Regions from separate parts of the Weizmannia sp. FSL K6-3076 genome, predicted to be linked through region 1. Evidence: a T-box and tRNA genes for the amino acid it is inferred to sense, from the RefSeq annotation. Region 1 holds a T-box; the other holds one or more tRNA genes.
The links. The T-box of region 1 lies ahead of serS (serine--tRNA ligase). A T-box ahead of a tRNA ligase gene usually reads a tRNA of that ligase, here a tRNA-Ser.

Region 1 (8,766 bases):
CGTATTTGACGTATCTTGCCCCGTTTGCATTCCGGGTAAACCGCGATGGCACACTTGTTGCTCCGCCGCTTGGAAATTTGCGGGCGATTGCCGATGTCCAAAACGCCATTTTGATGATGGTGATCTGCAATCAGGAAAACGGCCAGTTCAGCGATGAACTTGGGCGGATCCTTTTGAACGACGAAACCGTCCAGAACCGGTTTTTAAATGAAATTGTTCAAACCGCAAGCCGGCTCGGTTTCCGTGATATTCATTTTGACTTTGAGTATTTACGCCCGCAGGACAGGGAAGCTTACAACCGGTTTTTAAGAAAAGCAAAAACGCGCTTCAGCCGGGAAGGTTGGCTCATGTCCACCGCGCTCGCCCCGAAAACGAGTGCCACCCAGGCCGGACGCTGGTACGAGGCACACGATTACAGGGCGCACGGCGAAATTGCCGATTTTGTTGTCATTATGACTTACGAATGGGGCTATAGCGGCGGCCCACCCATGCCGGTATCCCCGATCGGGCCGGTCCGGGATGTGCTTCGCTATGCCATCACAGAAATGCCGCCCAATAAGATTTTGATGGGGCAAAATCTGTATGGCTATGACTGGACATTGCCGTATCAAACCGGCACAACAGCAAGAGCCGTCAGCCCGCAGCAGGCCATCCGGCTCGCGGGTGCGCACAATGTGCCGATCCTGTACAACACAACGTCCCAGGCCCCGCATTTTGACTATACAGATGAAAACAACCGGCGGCACACCGTCTGGTTCGAAGATGCCCGTTCCATCGAGGCAAAATTTAATTTGCTCACTGAACTCGGGTTAAGGGGCATGAGCTACTGGAAACTCGGCCTCTCTTTTCCGCAAAACTGGCTGTTAATCACCGATCGCTTTGATGTCGTCAAACGCCCTTCCTGAAGCAGCGGGTTCCGTTGCTTTTTTCTTTTGCCCCGGAACCGATGCGCACGCGGACATGATTGCGAGGTCCTTTCCCCCGCATTTATGCTAGCGCAACTGAACGGCCGGATGGGAACCTGATCCGATACAAAGACCCAGGGCGCCATTTTTCCAAAAAAATGCAAGTCAAAGCCAACGTTGCGGCTTCAGCAACCTTGTGCGCGTAGGAAATATCCGGAAACAAAACGCCAGGACACATACCGCTTTTATTTCCCGCATGCCAACTGGCGGCGACATGTGCTAAAATAGCAACAGTGTGCATCAATGAACTATCGCTTCAGCGGGAGGGCCGTTATGGAAAGGGTACCGTTTATTGCAATCGAGGGACCGATCGGCGTTGGCAAGACGTCATTGGCAAAAGCCATTTCAGCATACTTTTCATTTGAGCTTTTGAAAGAAATTGTGGATGAAAATCCTTTTCTTGGAAAATTTTATACCAATAAAGAAGAATGGAGCTTCCAAACCGAGATGTTTTTCCTCTGCAACCGCTACAAACAACTGGAAGACCTGAAGCAGCATAGACAGCCTGCTGTTGCAGATTACCATATTTTTAAAAGCCTGATTTTTGCCCGGCGGACGCTAAAAACAGATGAGTTTGAAAAATTTTCAAAAATTTACGACATTTTAACAGCGGATATGCCGCAGCCAAATGTCATCATTTACCTGCATGCAAGCCTGGAAACGCTCCTTAAGAGAATTGAAATAAGAGGACGGGCATTTGAAAAAAATATGCAGGAAACGTATTTGCAAAAACTATCCGCAGACTACGGACGGTTTATGAGCCGCTTCGAAGCCGAACATCCGAATATCCCGGTATTAAAGTTCGACTGTGATACACTTGATTTTATCCGGCATGAACATGACCTGAAATCCATGCTTCAAGAAATCGCGCTAACCTTACAAAAAGGAGTACATACCCATGGAACTTCGTGAGAAATATCAAATTCCGAACCACGCTGTGATCACCATTGCAGGTACCGTCGGCGTCGGAAAATCGACTTTAACCCGTGCGCTCGCGAAGGCGCTCCATTTCCGGGCGTCCTTTGAAAAAGTCGACACCAATCCGTATTTGGAAAAATTTTATAGCGATTTTAAACGGTGGAGTTTCCATCTTCAAATTTATTTTCTGGCGGAAAGGTTCAAGGAGCAGAAAAAAATGTTTGAATACGGCGGCGGGTTTATCCAGGACCGCTCCATTTATGAGGATACCGGCATTTTTGCCCGGATGCATTATGAAAAAGGCAATATGTCAGCCATTGATTTTGAAACCTATACAAACTTGTTCGATGCCATGGTGATGACGCCGTATTTTCCGCATCCCGACCTGATGATTTATTTGGAAGGCAAGCTGGAAAACATTTTGGAACGGATTAAAAAACGCGGCCGGTCGATGGAACAAGATACCCCTGTTGAATACTGGATTGAAATGCAGAGACGGTACGAACAGTGGATCGACTCTTTCCATGCCTGCCCGGTTCTCAGGCTAAACATTGACGAATACGACCTGTTTGAACATGAAGATGCCGTCGAACCGATTGTCGAGCGGATCGGCTACATGCTCGCACAGGCAGCAGCCGTAAAAAAATAATGGCGGCTAAAAAGCCCGTTACAATCGCGTAACGGGCTTTTTCATGATTTACGGAGAGATCACGGGTATGCAAAAGTATTGTATCTTTTTTACTCTACGAAAAAAGCCCGCAGCTTACGCCTCAGGGGCCCGCGGGCTTTCATTTTTTAAGCGGAGGAAGAGGGATTCGAACCCCCGCGCGGTGTAACCCGCCTGTCGGTTTTCAAGACCGATCCCTTCAGCCAGACTTGGGTATTCCTCCATTTTGACAAAAAAGATTATAACCCACACGATTGAAACAAGTCAAGCACACCAAGTTTGTACTGCAGAAAAGCATCTGAACTTTAGCCAAGGGAAGGCCTAAGCGCATATTTAGATAGGTCTAGCTGAAGCTGAACGAATCGGATTTTGGCAATTTATCCGATTCTCCCAGCAAGCCCGGCTTTAATGGTTGCCACCACCTGCAAAAAGGGGGTGATTTTGTCCTCTTCTCACCGTTGAAACGGCTTTCGAGCGCAAAGATCGGCAAATTCTTTAGAATCCTTGCCAATTCTGAGAATCTCGCTTATTCAGCTAAATAGGATTTGCTGAACGAATCCGATTCTGAGTTTGTCTGCAAGTTCTGTCTCAAAATATAGAAGATCCTTTTGCGGAAATGGGAGATTTTATCTTCTCCATACGTTGAATCGGGTTTCGAGTGCAAGCATTTCCCTGGATCTGTTGTAAAATCCTTGCATTTAAATGGTTGCCAAAGCTGTCAGCAGCCTTGCCAAATCTAGAATTTTTACCGATTCAGCAACCTCTAGATATAGCCGTGTTTTCGAGTAAAATCCTGCGCACCTAAAAAATGCGGAAGCTTCCGGGAAACATGTTTTAAAAATCCCCGGCTTTTCATGTACAAAGCCGGGGATTTTTTTTACGGTTTGATGATATCAGTACGCATATACGGGCGGAGCACTTCAGGCACCACCACACTGCCGTCAGCCTGCTGGTAATTTTCGAGGATGGCTGCGACGGTACGCCCGATGGCAAGTCCGGACCCGTTCAGTGTATGGACATGTTCCGGTTTCGCATTGGGTTCCCTGCGAAAGCGGATGTTCGCACGCCTTGCCTGGAAGGCTTCGAAGTTGCTGCACGAAGAAATCTCGCGGTATACGTGCTGGCTTGGCATCCATACTTCAATATCATATTTTTTCGCTGCCGTAAACCCGAGGTCCGCCGTGCACATGCTCATCACATGATAAGGCAGGCCCAGAAGCTGCAGCACTTTTTCCGCATGGCCGGTCAGTTTTTCGAGTTCATTATAGGAATCTTCCGGTTTGACAAATTTCACAAGTTCCACTTTGTTAAACTGGTGCTGGCGGATCAGCCCGCGTGTATCGCGCCCGGCAGAACCCGCTTCCGAACGAAAACAGGCACTGAACGCCACATAATTGATCGGCAGGTCGTCACCGTTTAAAATTTCATCACGGTGATAATTTGTCACCGGCACTTCGGCAGTCGGAATCAGAAAATAGTCTTTTTCATTGACAAGAAAAGCGTCTTCTTCAAATTTCGGCAGCTGCCCCGTTCCTGTCATGCTGGCGCGGTTCACCATATACGGCGGCAATACCTCTTCATAGCCGTGTTCTTCGACGTGCAGATCAAGCATAAAATTATAAAGCGCACGTTCAAGGCGGGCGCCGAGCCCTTTGTAAAAGACGAACCGGCTGCCGGTCACTTTGGCTGCCCTTTCAAAATCAAGGATGCCGAGGTCAGTGGCAATATCCCAATGCGGTTTCGGTTCAAATCCAAATGCCGGCACTTCACCCCATTTCCGGATTTCGACATTGTCCTCTTCGCTATCTCCCACCGGCACACTTTCATGCGGAATGTTCGGGATAGAAAGCATCAGCATTTCAAGTTCTGATTCGACTTGTTTCAACTCGGCATCCAGTGCTTTAATTTTTTCACCGACGCCGCGCATTTCCTCGATCAGCTTTGTTGCATCTTTCTTTTCGCGTTTCAGTGCCGCAACTTGCTGCGTGACTTCATTCCGTCTGTTTTTCAACGCTTCGCTTTCCATGATCAGTTCGCGCCGTCTTTGGTCCAGCCCGCTGAACTTCTCAAAATCGGTCAAATCTTCTCCGCGGTGCTGCATTCGTTCTTTGACTTCATCAAAATGCGCACGCAAAAATTTGATGTCCAACATGCTATCCTTCTCCTTTTATCGAAATTCAAATAAAAAACTCCCGCCCCGAAAACAGGGACGAGAGTGAACCCGCGTTGCCACCCAAATTGAAAACAAGAGTTTTCCGCTTTGTAAGGATAACGGGTTTTTATCCCGTGGATGCCTACTCGCCCGGCTTTCAGCAACCCGCTCAAGGATGGATTCACAGAAGCTTTCCGCCGGTTTCCACCACCCACCGGCTCTCTTTAGGAAAAGCGTTCTGCTACTGGTTCCTGTCATTGCTTTTTCAGTCTTCACGTACACCTTAATGTACTACAATTTTATCCGTTTTGCAACAGACTATACCGGAATCCGTGCCATACTTAAAAAATATTCGGTCATACGCAGGTCATCCGTTAACTCCGGATGGAAGGAGCAGCCGAGCAAATTTCCTTGGCGAACCGCAACAATCCGCCCGCGGCACTCGGCCAGCACTTCAACATGATCTGAAACGGAGACGATATGGGGCGCGCGAATAAAAACAGCTGGAAAATCTTCCGCGATGCCGTTCACACGGATGGTTTCTTCAAAACTTTCCCGCTGGCGGCCGAAAGAATTGCGCGCCACCGTAATATCCATTGCCCCGATATGTGCATCTTCCTGGCCTTCAATATGCTTTGCAAGCAGGATCAGCCCTGCGCATGTGCCAAAGACTGGCTTGCTTTCGGCAAACTGTCTCAGTTCCGCCATAAAACCGTAGCGGTCAATGAGCCGCCGCATTGCCGTGCTTTCTCCGCCCGGCAGGATGAGCCCGCCGATTTCGTCCAACTGCTCTTTTTTCTTAATGACAACACCTTCCGCACCGCAGGCTTCCACTGCGCGGATATGTTCCTCCACAGCCCCCTGGAGGCCGAGTACACCAATTTTTTTCATGCTGATTCTCCTTACCAGCCGCGCTCCTGCATTCTTGCTTCAGCCGGCAATGTTGAAATTTCCAAGCCTTTCATTGCTGTTCCAAGGTCTTTCGACAATTCGGCAATCAGTTTGTAATCTTGGTAATGGGTCGTTGCTTCAACAATCGCTTTCGCAAATTTCGCCGGGTTTTCTGATTTGAAAATCCCCGATCCGACAAAAACGCCGTCCGCACCGAGCTGCATCATCAACGCCGCATCCGCCGGCGTTGCAACACCGCCTGCAGCAAAGTTCACAACCGGCAGCCGGCCTTCTTTTTTAATTTGCAACAGCACTTCATACGGGGCACCGAGCTGTTTAGCTTCCGTCATCAGTTCATCTTCGTTCATGTTGACCACTTTGCGGACCTGCGCATTCACTTTCCGCATATGCCTTACCGCTTCAACGATATTCCCGGTTCCCGGCTCGCCTTTTGTCCTGAGCATCGAGGCGCCTTCCCCGATTCTTCGAGCCGCTTCCCCCAAATCACGGCAGCCGCACACAAACGGCACTGTGAATTCTTTTTTATTGATATGGAACTCATCGTCGGCCGGCGTTAAAACTTCGCTTTCGTCAATATAATCGACGCCCATCGCTTCGAGCACCCGCGCTTCAACAATATGGCCGATCCTTGCTTTTGCCATTACCGGAATGCTGACGGCGTTCATAACTTCTTCCACAATGGAAGGATCCGCCATACGGGCAACCCCTCCGGCTTTCCGGATATCAGACGGAACACGTTCCAATGCCATGACGGCAACAGCGCCTGCTTCTTCAGCGAGTTTTGCCTGCTCGGCATTGACCACGTCCATGATGACGCCGCCCTTTTGCATTTCCGCCATCCCGCGTTTCACTAGATCTGTTCCTGTTTTCATTTTTTGTACGCCCCTTTATAAAATTAAAAATTCTTATTATATGTATAATAATTTAAATTAACACCAAAAACGAATGCTTGTCAAGACACTAATTTTTCCACGTTAAAGTGAAAAACAGGACAAGCGCCCTTGTCCTGTTTTACTTAAAATAATTTGCCGACTGTATGATCCCAAATGCCCCCGAAAAATCCGCCAATTCCGCGCATCATGCGCACAAACCAGTTGGCTTTTTCAATATCAGTTTTGGTGACCAAGGCGGTATGCGCTGTATTCGGGCCGTACAAATAGCCAAGTTCCTGCCCGTCTTTATGCCGGGCATACAATGTGCCAACCTTTGTCCCTTTTTTCACCGGAGCCTTGATTTGCTTCGAATCAAATTTCACAACAGGGGTATACATTTTGCCTTCACCGTTTTTCACAGCCACTTTAAGCGGCGCCTTCGTGACAACGGAAGCCTGTTTTTCTTTGCCGGACTTCACCGTTACCGTCTTTTTCACCTGATAGCCTTTCGGGTAAAGGGTTTTTTCCGTGAAATTACTAAAAGCATAGTCCATTAATTTGTTTGTGACATCAAACCGGGACTTGATGATGCTGTTCCCGTTCGCATCCTCTGCATGAAGAACAACGGTAATGATGCGCATGCCGTTTTGCTTGGCCGTGCCTGTAAAGCAGTATCCCGCATTGTCGGTGTTCCCGGTTTTCAAGCCGTCAACGCCCTGCCGCCCGTAAACAAGGGACGGAAGCATCCAGTTCCAGTTCTGCATCGCAATTTCATCATCTGTCCCGGCCCGGAATTTCATTTTGGCCGTGCTTGTTGTTTGTAAAATCTCCGGATAGTCGTGGATCAAATGGTAGGCGATTTTTGCAACGGATTTTGCTGAGACAAGGTTTTCTTCCGTCCTGCCTGTTCCTTCCGGCTGCATGCCTTGCAAATCCTCATTGTTCAGCCCGGTTGCGTTCACAAATTTATAATCGGTGAGGCCGAATGCTTTCGCCTGTTTGTTCATCATGTTCAGATAGTTTTTTTCCGTTCCGCCGAGCGTTTCTGCAATCGCAATCGTTGCGCCATTTGCCGAATAGATCGCCATCGCTTGGAAGAGCTCTTTAACCGTGTACTTTTCGCCTTTTCTTAACGGCACGTTTGAAAGTGCCCTGTTTTGGGAAATGCGATACGCATAATCGCTGATTGTCACTTTCTGGTTCCACGAAACCTTTTTCTCATGAATGGCTTTAAGCAACAAGTACTCCGTCATCATTTTGCTCATGGAAGCAATGCCCAGTGCCTGATTGGCATTTTTTTCATACAAAATCTGTCCGTTATCCGCATCGACAATGATGGCTGCTTTTGCATGAATATCCAACTGATCCTGCGCATGGACTGTTTTCGGCACCTGCTGCACAACCCCTGCCGTTAGCAGCAGCGCCAGAAACGCAAACGCCATTTTTTGCAAGCTTTTTTTCACTTTCAACCCTCCATCAAGATATGTATACACTTTGCCTATTTTAACATAGTTCCGGTTGAAAAAGTAGATGCATAGTGTTTGCCGCATTTGTCAACTTTTTCCGAAAATGCAGGGCAGCCGGGGGTACTGAATGGCGGCGATTTTTCCGAGTCCGACAAGCCAGATATAGAGTTGCAAATCTATTAAATGGCAGAAAAAAATGGCAGGAAACCTATGCCTGCCATTTTTTCCCATTCAAAATCAATGTTAAGACAAAGAATAATTCGGAGCTTCTTTTGTAATCTGGATATCATGCGGATGGCTCTCCCGCAGGCCTGCCCCTGTCATGCGGATAAACTGCGCTTCTTCACGCAATGAAATCATATCTTTCGCGCCGCAATAACCCATGCCGGACCGGAGCCCGCCGATTAATTGGTAGATGACATCCTGAAGGCTCCCTTTAAACGGCACGCGTCCTTCGATTCCTTCTGGCACCAGTTTTTTCGCGCCTTCCTGGAAGTAACGATCCCTCGATCCGCTTTCCATTGCGCTGATGGACCCCATGCCGCGGTAAACTTTATATTGCCGCCCTTGATAGATTTCCATTTCGCCTGGGCTTTCCGAGGTCCCTGCAAGCAGGCTGCCGAGCATTACAGCATGTCCACCGGCAGCCAGCGCCTTTACAATATCGCCTGAGAATTTAATGCCACCGTCTGCAATAATCGCTTTTCCGTACTTCCTTGCTTCTGTCGCACAATCATAAACCGCTGTAATTTGCGGTACACCAACCCCGGCAACCACTCTTGTCGTACAGATGGAGCCCGGCCCGATACCGACT
Region 2 (8,766 bases), 770 kb from region 1:
CGTGCTTTGCTTCATCCTATTGCCATTCTTTCTGCCAGGCATGATCGCCTTGCCGGAAGCCTTGGAAAAAATATTTTCGGACAAAAAGAAAGAAAACTTGGAGCTGGAGAAAGAATCATCCAAGCGATAATGAAAAAAGCAGCCGCTTATCCAAATTGGGAAAGGGCTGCTTTTTTTGCTGGCACGGTTTTAGATCGAGGCGGAGGAAGCAGGTAACCTTTTAGCTAAAGTACGGTAAAGAGATGGTAAGTGAGCAAACAGGCCAACGTATGTGTAAAATTTTACTCGACGGGGCAAATGAGTGGAAAAAAATGGGAAGACGCTCTATCATCTAATTGTACACTTCAAGATGAACATCTAGAGAGAGAGGTCTTCCCATGGATATTATATCAATAATTGCTGGATTATTAAAGGATACAAAGAGTCTTATCGAATTTGAAGAACAGCTTAAACTTCTGATGCAGAAGGCTTTTACACAATGGGTTGGGGAAATATTTGAAGAGTTAGATAAAACAATTAAACAGGAGAAGTTAGAGGAGGGCTGGGTGTACTGCCGGAGTGATAACAGAAGCGTTCAGTTTCTATTTGGAAGTGTGACTTTTAAACGTTCATTAATGCGTGATAAGAGAGGGAACTCACATTATCCTCTGGATGAATGGTTAGGGCTGGTACCACACCAACGATACAGCCCGTTAGTGGAATTAAAGGTGGCAGAGTTGGCAAGTGAGAACACCTATCGGGAAGTAGCTGATATTTTAAAAGAGTGGACAGCAGTGAGTCTTAGTCACACAACTGTAGGGAACATGGTAAAACACGTAGGGAAAACTCAGGCGGAAGCCGATAAGGCACTTGTAGAAGAGCTAGAAATAGCTGTTTCCCTGCCTGAGGGGAAGAAGGTAGACTACCTGTTTTCTGAAGCAGATGGTGTATTCGTTCGGGGACTAAAAAAGAAACAGAGTATGGAAGTCCACCACGCCATTCTCTATGAGGGATGGGAAACCAATGGAAAAAGGGTCTCCCTGCGTCAGCCCACAGTCATCATGACAACGGAAGCCATCCAGACATTTTGGGATGAAGTCCAAGCCACAGCTGCCAACACCTATTCCCTCGAAAAAGCGCATGTCATTACAAACAGTGATGGAGGTGCTGGGTACACAGCTGAACGGTTTCAAACAGCATTCTCACAGTCGGAATTTCCGGTGCTCAACCAGCTGGATACCTACCACGTTGCACAAGCCATCATAAGGACATTTGGGGGCGGAAAGAGCGAGATCAAGGAGCAAATTAGAAAAGCGATTAGAACGCATGACCTGGACCAATTCACGTTATATTTGGATACGCACGAAAGCACCTTGACGGATAAAAAGGCTCTCAAGAAAATCAAGGAATTCCGTTCGTATATCTTGAAAAACTGGGACCGCATTTTTGACTGGAGAGACAGGGTGAAAAACGTGCCGGAAGGTGCGAGAGGCCTAGGAGCGATGGAATCGAATCAAAGGCATATCTCCTTCAGGATGAAAAAAAGGGGCATGCATTGGAGTGAACTTGGCGCAGAAGCCATGGTGAAAATCAAACAAGGCATACTCAATGGGACATTGAGAGAAGCCTATCTGAAACACCGTTCAAGAAGCGAGAGAAAGCAACGGAACTTGAAACAATCCATCAGGATGTCTCAACTACTCAAGCAGCCTGTACGCCCGTCAGTGGGCGTAAAGCACGGATCAGTTGCCCTGCATTCAAGCAGTTCATCGGCAATGGGACATTTAAGCAAAATATTAGAGCTTTCGTTTTAAGCCTGGCTCAGTGGGGACTGATCGTTGAGGCGCGCGAAATTTACGAGACTCCTGCGGGAAAAGCGAGCCAGGAGAGACCCCGCAGCGAGGTACGAGCGAGGAGGCTCGCCGGCCGCCCGCGGAAAGCGAGTGAATTTCGCGCGCCTCAACATCCCCGTTATCCATCTTTATACGGAAATATTACATCTTTTCCGAAAATTACACCGAGCAAGTAAAGCACGGTAGCCGAAAGTGTACAAAAAGAGTGTCTTGGAATACCCGATATTTAAACCTTGTCGAGAAAAACTTGACACATACCAGGCCAACTATTTTTTTGAAAAGTGAGCATAAAACGAGTATAGGTGAAGGAGCGGGCGCAAAAACTGGTGTTTCTTAACGTAGAACGGGTCTAAGTGAAGGAAGCGGGCGCAAAAGACGTTGTTCCTTAACGTAGAACGGGTCTAAGTGAAGGAAGCGCGGAAAAAACGCCGTGTTTCTTAACGTAGAACGGGTCTACGTTAAGGAAGCGGGCGAAAATTCCGTTGTTCCTTAACATAGAGTGCGCCTACGTTAAGAAAGCGCGGAAAAAAAGCGTTGTTTCTTAACGTAGAACGGGTCTGAGAGTCAAGTCCAGGTTATTGTGTAAATTTATGGGCAAATGTTTTCAACCACCCCTTCATTTTTTCGGCTTAACTTCCATGGATTTTTTTCTTCATCTCCGGGAAGGGATGTCAAATGCCTTTCAATTTGACATCCCTTCCCGGAGATGAAATCATCCATGATGGAAGTTAAGCTGAAAATGCTGCTAACTATTCTTTCCCATAAGTGACTTCCTCTTCGAGTATTCTGTATCTTGATACTGCATTAAAACGGCACCAACCAAACGAAAAGCAGATTGGGTATTAGGAAAAATGCGAATGACCCTTTCCCTTCTACGAACCTCTTGGTTAAGCCGCTCGAGGGAATTAGTACTCCGTATGTGCATACGGATATTCTCAGGAAAGTTCATGTATTGGATAGTATCTTCAAAACCTTCATCTAAAATGGCCAGGGCTTTTTCAAATCTTGCTTCTGTACCAAATTTGTTTATTAATTCATCTTTAAACTTGCGTATGTCCTCAATCGTAACGGCCTCAAACACGCGCTTAATCATCACCCGGATTTCTGCAGTATCTTTTTTGGGCAGTTTTTCAATGATATTGCGTTTAAAATGAACATTGCACCTTTGCCAAGCAGTGCCAATGAATTCCCGTTGTATTGCTTTCTGAAGGCCCATGTGAGCATCGGAAATAACGAGTTTTGGTGATTGGAGTCCACGTGATTTAAGTTGTTTAAAAAATGAACTCCAACTCTCCAAACTTTCTGCATGGTCAACGCTTAAACCCAGTATTTCACGTGTATTCTTCTCTGTAATGGCAGTCGCAATATAAACAGCCTTTGATATGACCTTATGGTGCTCCCGTACTTTTATATACATGGCGTCCACAAACACATAAGGGTAGTAGGTTGTATTCAACGGTCTCTCGGCCCAAGCATTCACAATGGGATCCAGTTTTTGCGTAAGGGAAGAGACAAACGACTTGGATACATTCTTACCGCAAAGCTGTTCTACGACATTTGTGACCTTACGGGTAGAGACGCCATTGATGACCATCTCCAACATAGAAAGGACGAAAGCTTGGTCACATCTGGCATACTTTTCAAATAAGGTAGTTGAGAATTCGCCATTACGTGTCCGGGGAACTTTTAATGTAACATTGCCGATGCTCATCAACAGCTCGCGTTCATAGTAACCGTTCCGGTAATCCCGGCGTTCAACAGCGCGTTCATAAGGGCTCGTTTTTAAATAGTCATCCCTTTCCTTTTCCATAAACTCGTTTAACACGAGGACAACCGCTGATTTAATTACCGCGTCAAGATCTGAAGTCATGATGGCTTCTTTTAAAACATCCAAATTTAGGTTAAACTGTAAGTGAGTCATTTTATCTCCTCTTTTCATTGTTTATTGTCGTTGAAAACAGTGTTGCCAAGAGTTGATAAAATGACTCCTTCTTTTTACACAATTATACGGACTTAATCGGTCTGAGTGAAGGAAGCGCGGAAAAAACGCGTTGTTTCTTAACGTAGGATGCGTCTAAGTGAAGGAAGCGAGCGAAATTCCGACAAACAATGTACGTAAACGCCCATATCACAAAAAATACATGCCAGCGGAAGAATGAAAATCCCGTCGTAAATCAGAATAGACCGCTTCGAAGTGCCTAACAACCCCCGTGAAAGATGCCATTTTAGCATGTATCAATTTCCGGGGTTCCCTTATACTAATCGTAAAAGCATTTTAGAAAGAAGGGGCAAGCATGAACTATTTTGCAGGGTTGCTAATTGTCTTTGCGCTGGTGCTTGGAAATGCGGGGTGCTCTGCTGAAGGCGGCAAACAAAACCGGGAAGCTGCCGTCATGAAGACGGTTCCGGTTACGGGCTGCACGGCAAAGCAAAAAGCGGAACAGACCAAAATGGGGGTTGCCTGGTACCGGACATCCGGAGAAGCAAGAGCGCTCTATTATCAAGGATACAATATCGGAAAACAGCGTATTGAGGAGAGCCTGAAAACCAAAGTAAAAAAGAAGCGCGCCATTGTCCTGGATCTGGATGAGACAGTGCTGGATAACGGGCCGTACTTATCTTATATGGCAGAAAAAGGCATTTCGTTTGGCAGCGGCTGGGGAGCATGGGTGAAAAAAGCAAAAGCAAAACCGCTTCCGGGGGCACTTTCCTTTTTAAAATATGCCGATAAAAAAGGAATCGATATTTATTACATTTCAAACCGGGACGAAAAATATATGGATGCCACCCTTCGCAACTTGAAAAAAGAAGGGATCCCGCAGGCCGTCCGTTCCCATGTGCTGTTGCAAACAGGAACAAGCAGCAAAGAAGCACGCCGACAAACCGTTGAAAAGAATTATGAAATCATTGCCTTGTTCGGTGATAATCTGGGTGACTTTTTTAAGACATTTGACGGAAAAGGAAACAAGGCGCGCAGCCTGGAAGCAGACCGTTTCCGCCATGCATTTGGCCGCAAATTTATCGTATTCCCGAATCCGGTTTACGGGGATTGGGAGCATGAATTGCCATGTGGTTCATAAACGCAAAAAAATTCCGGAGTTCTCCGGAATTTTTATATGCACTATGTATGGCGGAGAAGGTGGGATTTGAACCCACGCGACGGTCACCCGCCCTAACGCATTTCGAGTGCGTCCCCTTCAGCCGCTTGGGTACTTCTCCATATGAAAAAAAGAAAGATGCTGGTGAGAGGACTCGAACCTCCGACCCCTTCATTACGAGTGAAGTGCACTACCAACTGTGCTACACCAGCATGGAATCAATCAGGACAATGTAAATTATATTATAATAAAATCCGGATTGCAAGAGGAAATTTAAAAAAAGTGTTGTAATGTTTTTCCGGCATGTTTCCGGTAAAATAAGAGAAAAGATGTTTCCGGGGGAGGAAAGGATATGGATTTTTTAAAAGCCTCAACGCTGGAGGAAAAACTGGACCTAATTCAAACGCTTGCCGGCCCGTTTTCTGAAAGGGCGGCTGCCAATGACTTGGAAGGACGGTTTGCTTTTGAAAATATTCAAGATTTAAAAGAAACAGGCTATACAAAGCTGACTGTGCCACAAAACTACGGTGGGGGCGGCATTTCGCTGTATGAGCTTGTCCGCCTGCAAGAGGCCATCGCGGTTGCGGACGGGTCGACTGCCCTTTCCATTGGATGGCATATGGGGATTTTAATGCATTTGTCCGAAACAAGAACATGGAACGGGCAATTGTTTGAACGCATTTGCCGTGCGGCAGCAGGGGAGGCCGCCCTCATCAACACTTGCGCAACAGAAGCGCAAACGGGCAGCCCGACGCGCGGTGGCATGCCGGAAACAACGGCAACGGAAAAGAACGGCGAATGGGTGTTAAACGGGAGAAAAACTTTTGCCACCATGTCTCCGGTGCTCGACTTTTTTATCATTACCGCAACGATTCCGGAAAAAGAAGCGGTTGGCAGTTTTGTCGTTCCGCGGGATACGGCTGGCCTCTCCATCGTCGAAACATGGGACAGCATTGCTTTAAGGGCAACCGGCAGCCATGATGTTGTGCTGGAAAACGTCAAAGTCCCGCTTGCGAACCTGGCGGAGATCCAGACGAAAAAGAAGGAGCCGGCCGGTTATCTGCTCCATATCCCTGCCTGTTATTTAGGCATTGCCGAGGCAGCAAAACGGGAAGCGGCTCGCTTTGCTAAATCGTATACGCCGAACAGCCTGAACCATCCGATTGCGGAACTGCCGGCTATCCGCCAGAAATTCGGTGAAATCGAGCTGAAATTGATGCAGGCGCGGCATTTTCTGTATTCGGTTGCGAAAATGTGGGATGAAGCCGGAGCAGAACAAAGAAAAGAGATGGGCCCGGAACTTGGGGCAGCGAAAATGGCAGTTACGAATCATGCGATAGAAGCAGTTGATTTAGCGATGCGAATCGTAGGTGCCAGAAGCCTGTCCGAAAAAAGTCCGCTGCAGCGCTATTACCGCGATGTCCGCGCCGGGCTCCACAACCCGCCGATGGATGATGCCGTCCTTATGCAGCTCGGCGCGCGTGTGTAAAATCAAAAAGCATCCGATGGTCTAAACAGCGGGAAAACAGAATTGTGGATCTGGCCATGAGGATAGTCGGCGCCCGCAGCCTTTTTCAAAAAAGCCCGCTGCAGCGCTATTACCGTGATGTGCATGCGGGATTACACAATCCGCCGATGGATGATACCGTCCTTATGCAGCTCGGCGCGCGCGTGTAAAATCAAAAAGCATCCGATGGTCTAAGCAGCCGGGAAAAAGGGGGGGCGCAAAGCAGCAAAGCGCCGCCGCTTTTTTCGGTCCACTTTGTCGCTACTGCTAAAAAAGCGGCAACTGCTGATAAATGCACTGTTGCCGCTCCATGGTTTGCTTACGTTCGATGATGTGCCGGATAAGCCCGTACAATTTCATCCTGCCATTTTTCAAGGATTTTCCTGATATTTTCCGGGGCGGTTTTCGGCTTGCGGGTGTAAGACAGCAGGCCGTTTGTTTCCTGCTCGACATCTGAAAGCTGCGTATAACAAAAGCCTCCTCCTTATCAAAACGTATTATAATAAAAAAATAAAAATTTAGAAATAATTTATTGCCGAGGTATTTTTTATGAGAAAAATCTATGAATTCATGAGTAAAGATGAGAAGAAGAAGGCTATATCTTTGCTTACTAAAGATATAGATGAGCTAAAGAAGGAACAAAAACGAGAAGATGAAAAGGGATATCCCCGAGTAATAAAAGATGCAATAGAAGAAACAATCCAAAGGTACATAAAAGATATGGAGTATTTAAAAGATGATTTAAAAAAAGAAGAGAAAAAATCTTAAATCAGTTATTACAGCAGTGGATCGCATTGGAATGGTAAATGATTGTACTGAGGCTGTATTATTTAAGGCTTGCTGAATAAGCAAAATTCCTAGATTTGGCAAGAGTGCTGACAGCTTTGGCAACAATTTAAATGCAAGGATTTTACAACAAATCCAGGGAAAAGCTTGCACTCGAAAGCCGATTCAACGTATTTAGAAGACAAAATCACGCATTCTCACATATATTTTGCGACAGAGCTTGCAGACAAATTTGGTACAAACTCAGAATCGGATTCGTTCAGCAAGCCCTATTTAGAAATGGAATATTACCAGTAAAAATTTTAGTAAAAATGTTGCCTTTTTTTACTTCTGCGTGTAAGATGGAATTGAAGAAAACGTTTGCAATCTTTTTATTCTATTCTATTACACTTAGGGGGAACGAACATGAGCAACCCAAATTTGCCTCAGGCTTTTAAGGAGTATTTCGGGACGGCGGCGGAGCGCGCGTTTTTTGCGCCGGGCCGGATTAATCTGATCGGGGAGCATACCGACTATAACGGCGGCCATGTGTTTCCGTGCGCGATTACCATGGGGACGTATGCTTTGGCCAAAAAACGCGATGACCGCAACATTCGCTTTGTATCTTTGAATTTTAAAGAAAAAGGCGTTATCGAATTTATGCTTGACGATCTGGCATACAACAAAGCACATGACTGGGCCAATTACCCGAAAGGCATGCTGAAATATTTGAAGGAAGCGGGGCATGAAATAGAACAGGGTTTTGACTGCCTCGTGTACGGCAATATTCCGAATGGGGCCGGCCTGTCTTCTTCCGCCTCCATTGAACTATTAACCGGCGTGATGCTTGAAAAATTGTTCAACCTGAAAGTGGAACAGCTCGATCTTGTCAAGCTCGGGCAAAAAACGGAAAACCAATTTATCGGCGTAAACAGCGGGATCATGGATCAGTTCGCGGTCGGGATGGGCAAAAAAGACGCGGGCATTTTGCTCGACTGTGCCACACTTGCGTACGAATATGCCCCGATCAAGCTGGATCACCATAAAATTTTGATTATGAACACGAATAAACGCCGTGAACTTGCGGACTCTAAATATAATGAACGACGTGCGGAATGTGAATCGGCACTGAAACAGCTGCAAAAGAAACTCGATATCGAAACGCTCGGCGATTTGACAGAAGAAGCATTTGAAAAAAACAAGGAAATCATAGACAATGAGATTGTGAGGAAACGGGCAAAACATGCGGTTTACGAAAATGTGCGCACGCTAAAAGCACTTGACGCATTAAAACGCGGCGACCTGCCCGCTTTCGGGGAACTGATCAATGCCTCCCACCGTTCGCTGCGGGATGATTATGAAGTGACCGGCAAAGAACTCGATACGCTGGCCGAAACCGCCTGGAAGCAGGAGGGCGTGCTCGGGGCGAGAATGACGGGCGCAGGATTCGGCGGATGTGCGATCGCGATTGTCGAAACTGACAAAGTTGATGCGTTCATTAAAAATGTCGGGGACGTCTATGAAAAAGAAATCGGCTACCGGGCGGACTTCTACACCGCAAGCA

Region 2: it has a tRNA-Ser gene. The T-box ahead of serS (serine--tRNA ligase) is inferred to sense a tRNA for this amino acid. The anticodon was not compared.

The regions. Positions count from the first base shown of each region.
Region 1 covers NZ_JBBOWU010000001.1:2,593-11,358, reverse strand. The annotation lists gene NSS95_RS00055 (glycoside hydrolase family 18 protein) at 1-905, shown strand, start outside; gene NSS95_RS00050 (deoxynucleoside kinase) at 1,239-1,877, shown strand; gene NSS95_RS00045 (deoxynucleoside kinase) at 1,864-2,532, shown strand; tRNA gene NSS95_RS00040 (tRNA-Ser) at 2,684-2,773, opposite strand; gene serS (serine--tRNA ligase) at 3,428-4,702, opposite strand; T-box leader at 4,753-4,969, opposite strand; gene pdxT (pyridoxal 5'-phosphate synthase glutaminase subunit PdxT) at 5,021-5,593, opposite strand; gene pdxS (pyridoxal 5'-phosphate synthase lyase subunit PdxS) at 5,605-6,486, opposite strand; gene NSS95_RS00020 (serine hydrolase) at 6,630-7,949, opposite strand; gene guaB (IMP dehydrogenase) at 8,196-8,766, opposite strand, start outside.
Region 2 covers NZ_JBBOWU010000001.1:774,703-783,468, forward strand. The annotation lists gene NSS95_RS03390 (MMPL family transporter) at 1-130, shown strand, start outside; gene NSS95_RS03395 (ISLre2-like element ISBco6 family transposase) at 378-1,793, shown strand; gene NSS95_RS03400 (IS256 family transposase) at 2,578-3,753, opposite strand; gene NSS95_RS03405 (5'-nucleotidase, lipoprotein e(P4) family) at 4,127-4,912, shown strand; tRNA gene NSS95_RS03410 (tRNA-Ser) at 4,961-5,051, opposite strand; tRNA gene NSS95_RS03415 (tRNA-Thr) at 5,070-5,142, opposite strand; gene NSS95_RS03420 (acyl-CoA dehydrogenase family protein) at 5,283-6,419, shown strand; gene NSS95_RS03425 (acyl-CoA dehydrogenase) at 6,464-6,607, shown strand; gene NSS95_RS03430 (hypothetical protein) at 6,987-7,205, shown strand; gene NSS95_RS03435 (galactokinase) at 7,629-8,766, shown strand, end outside.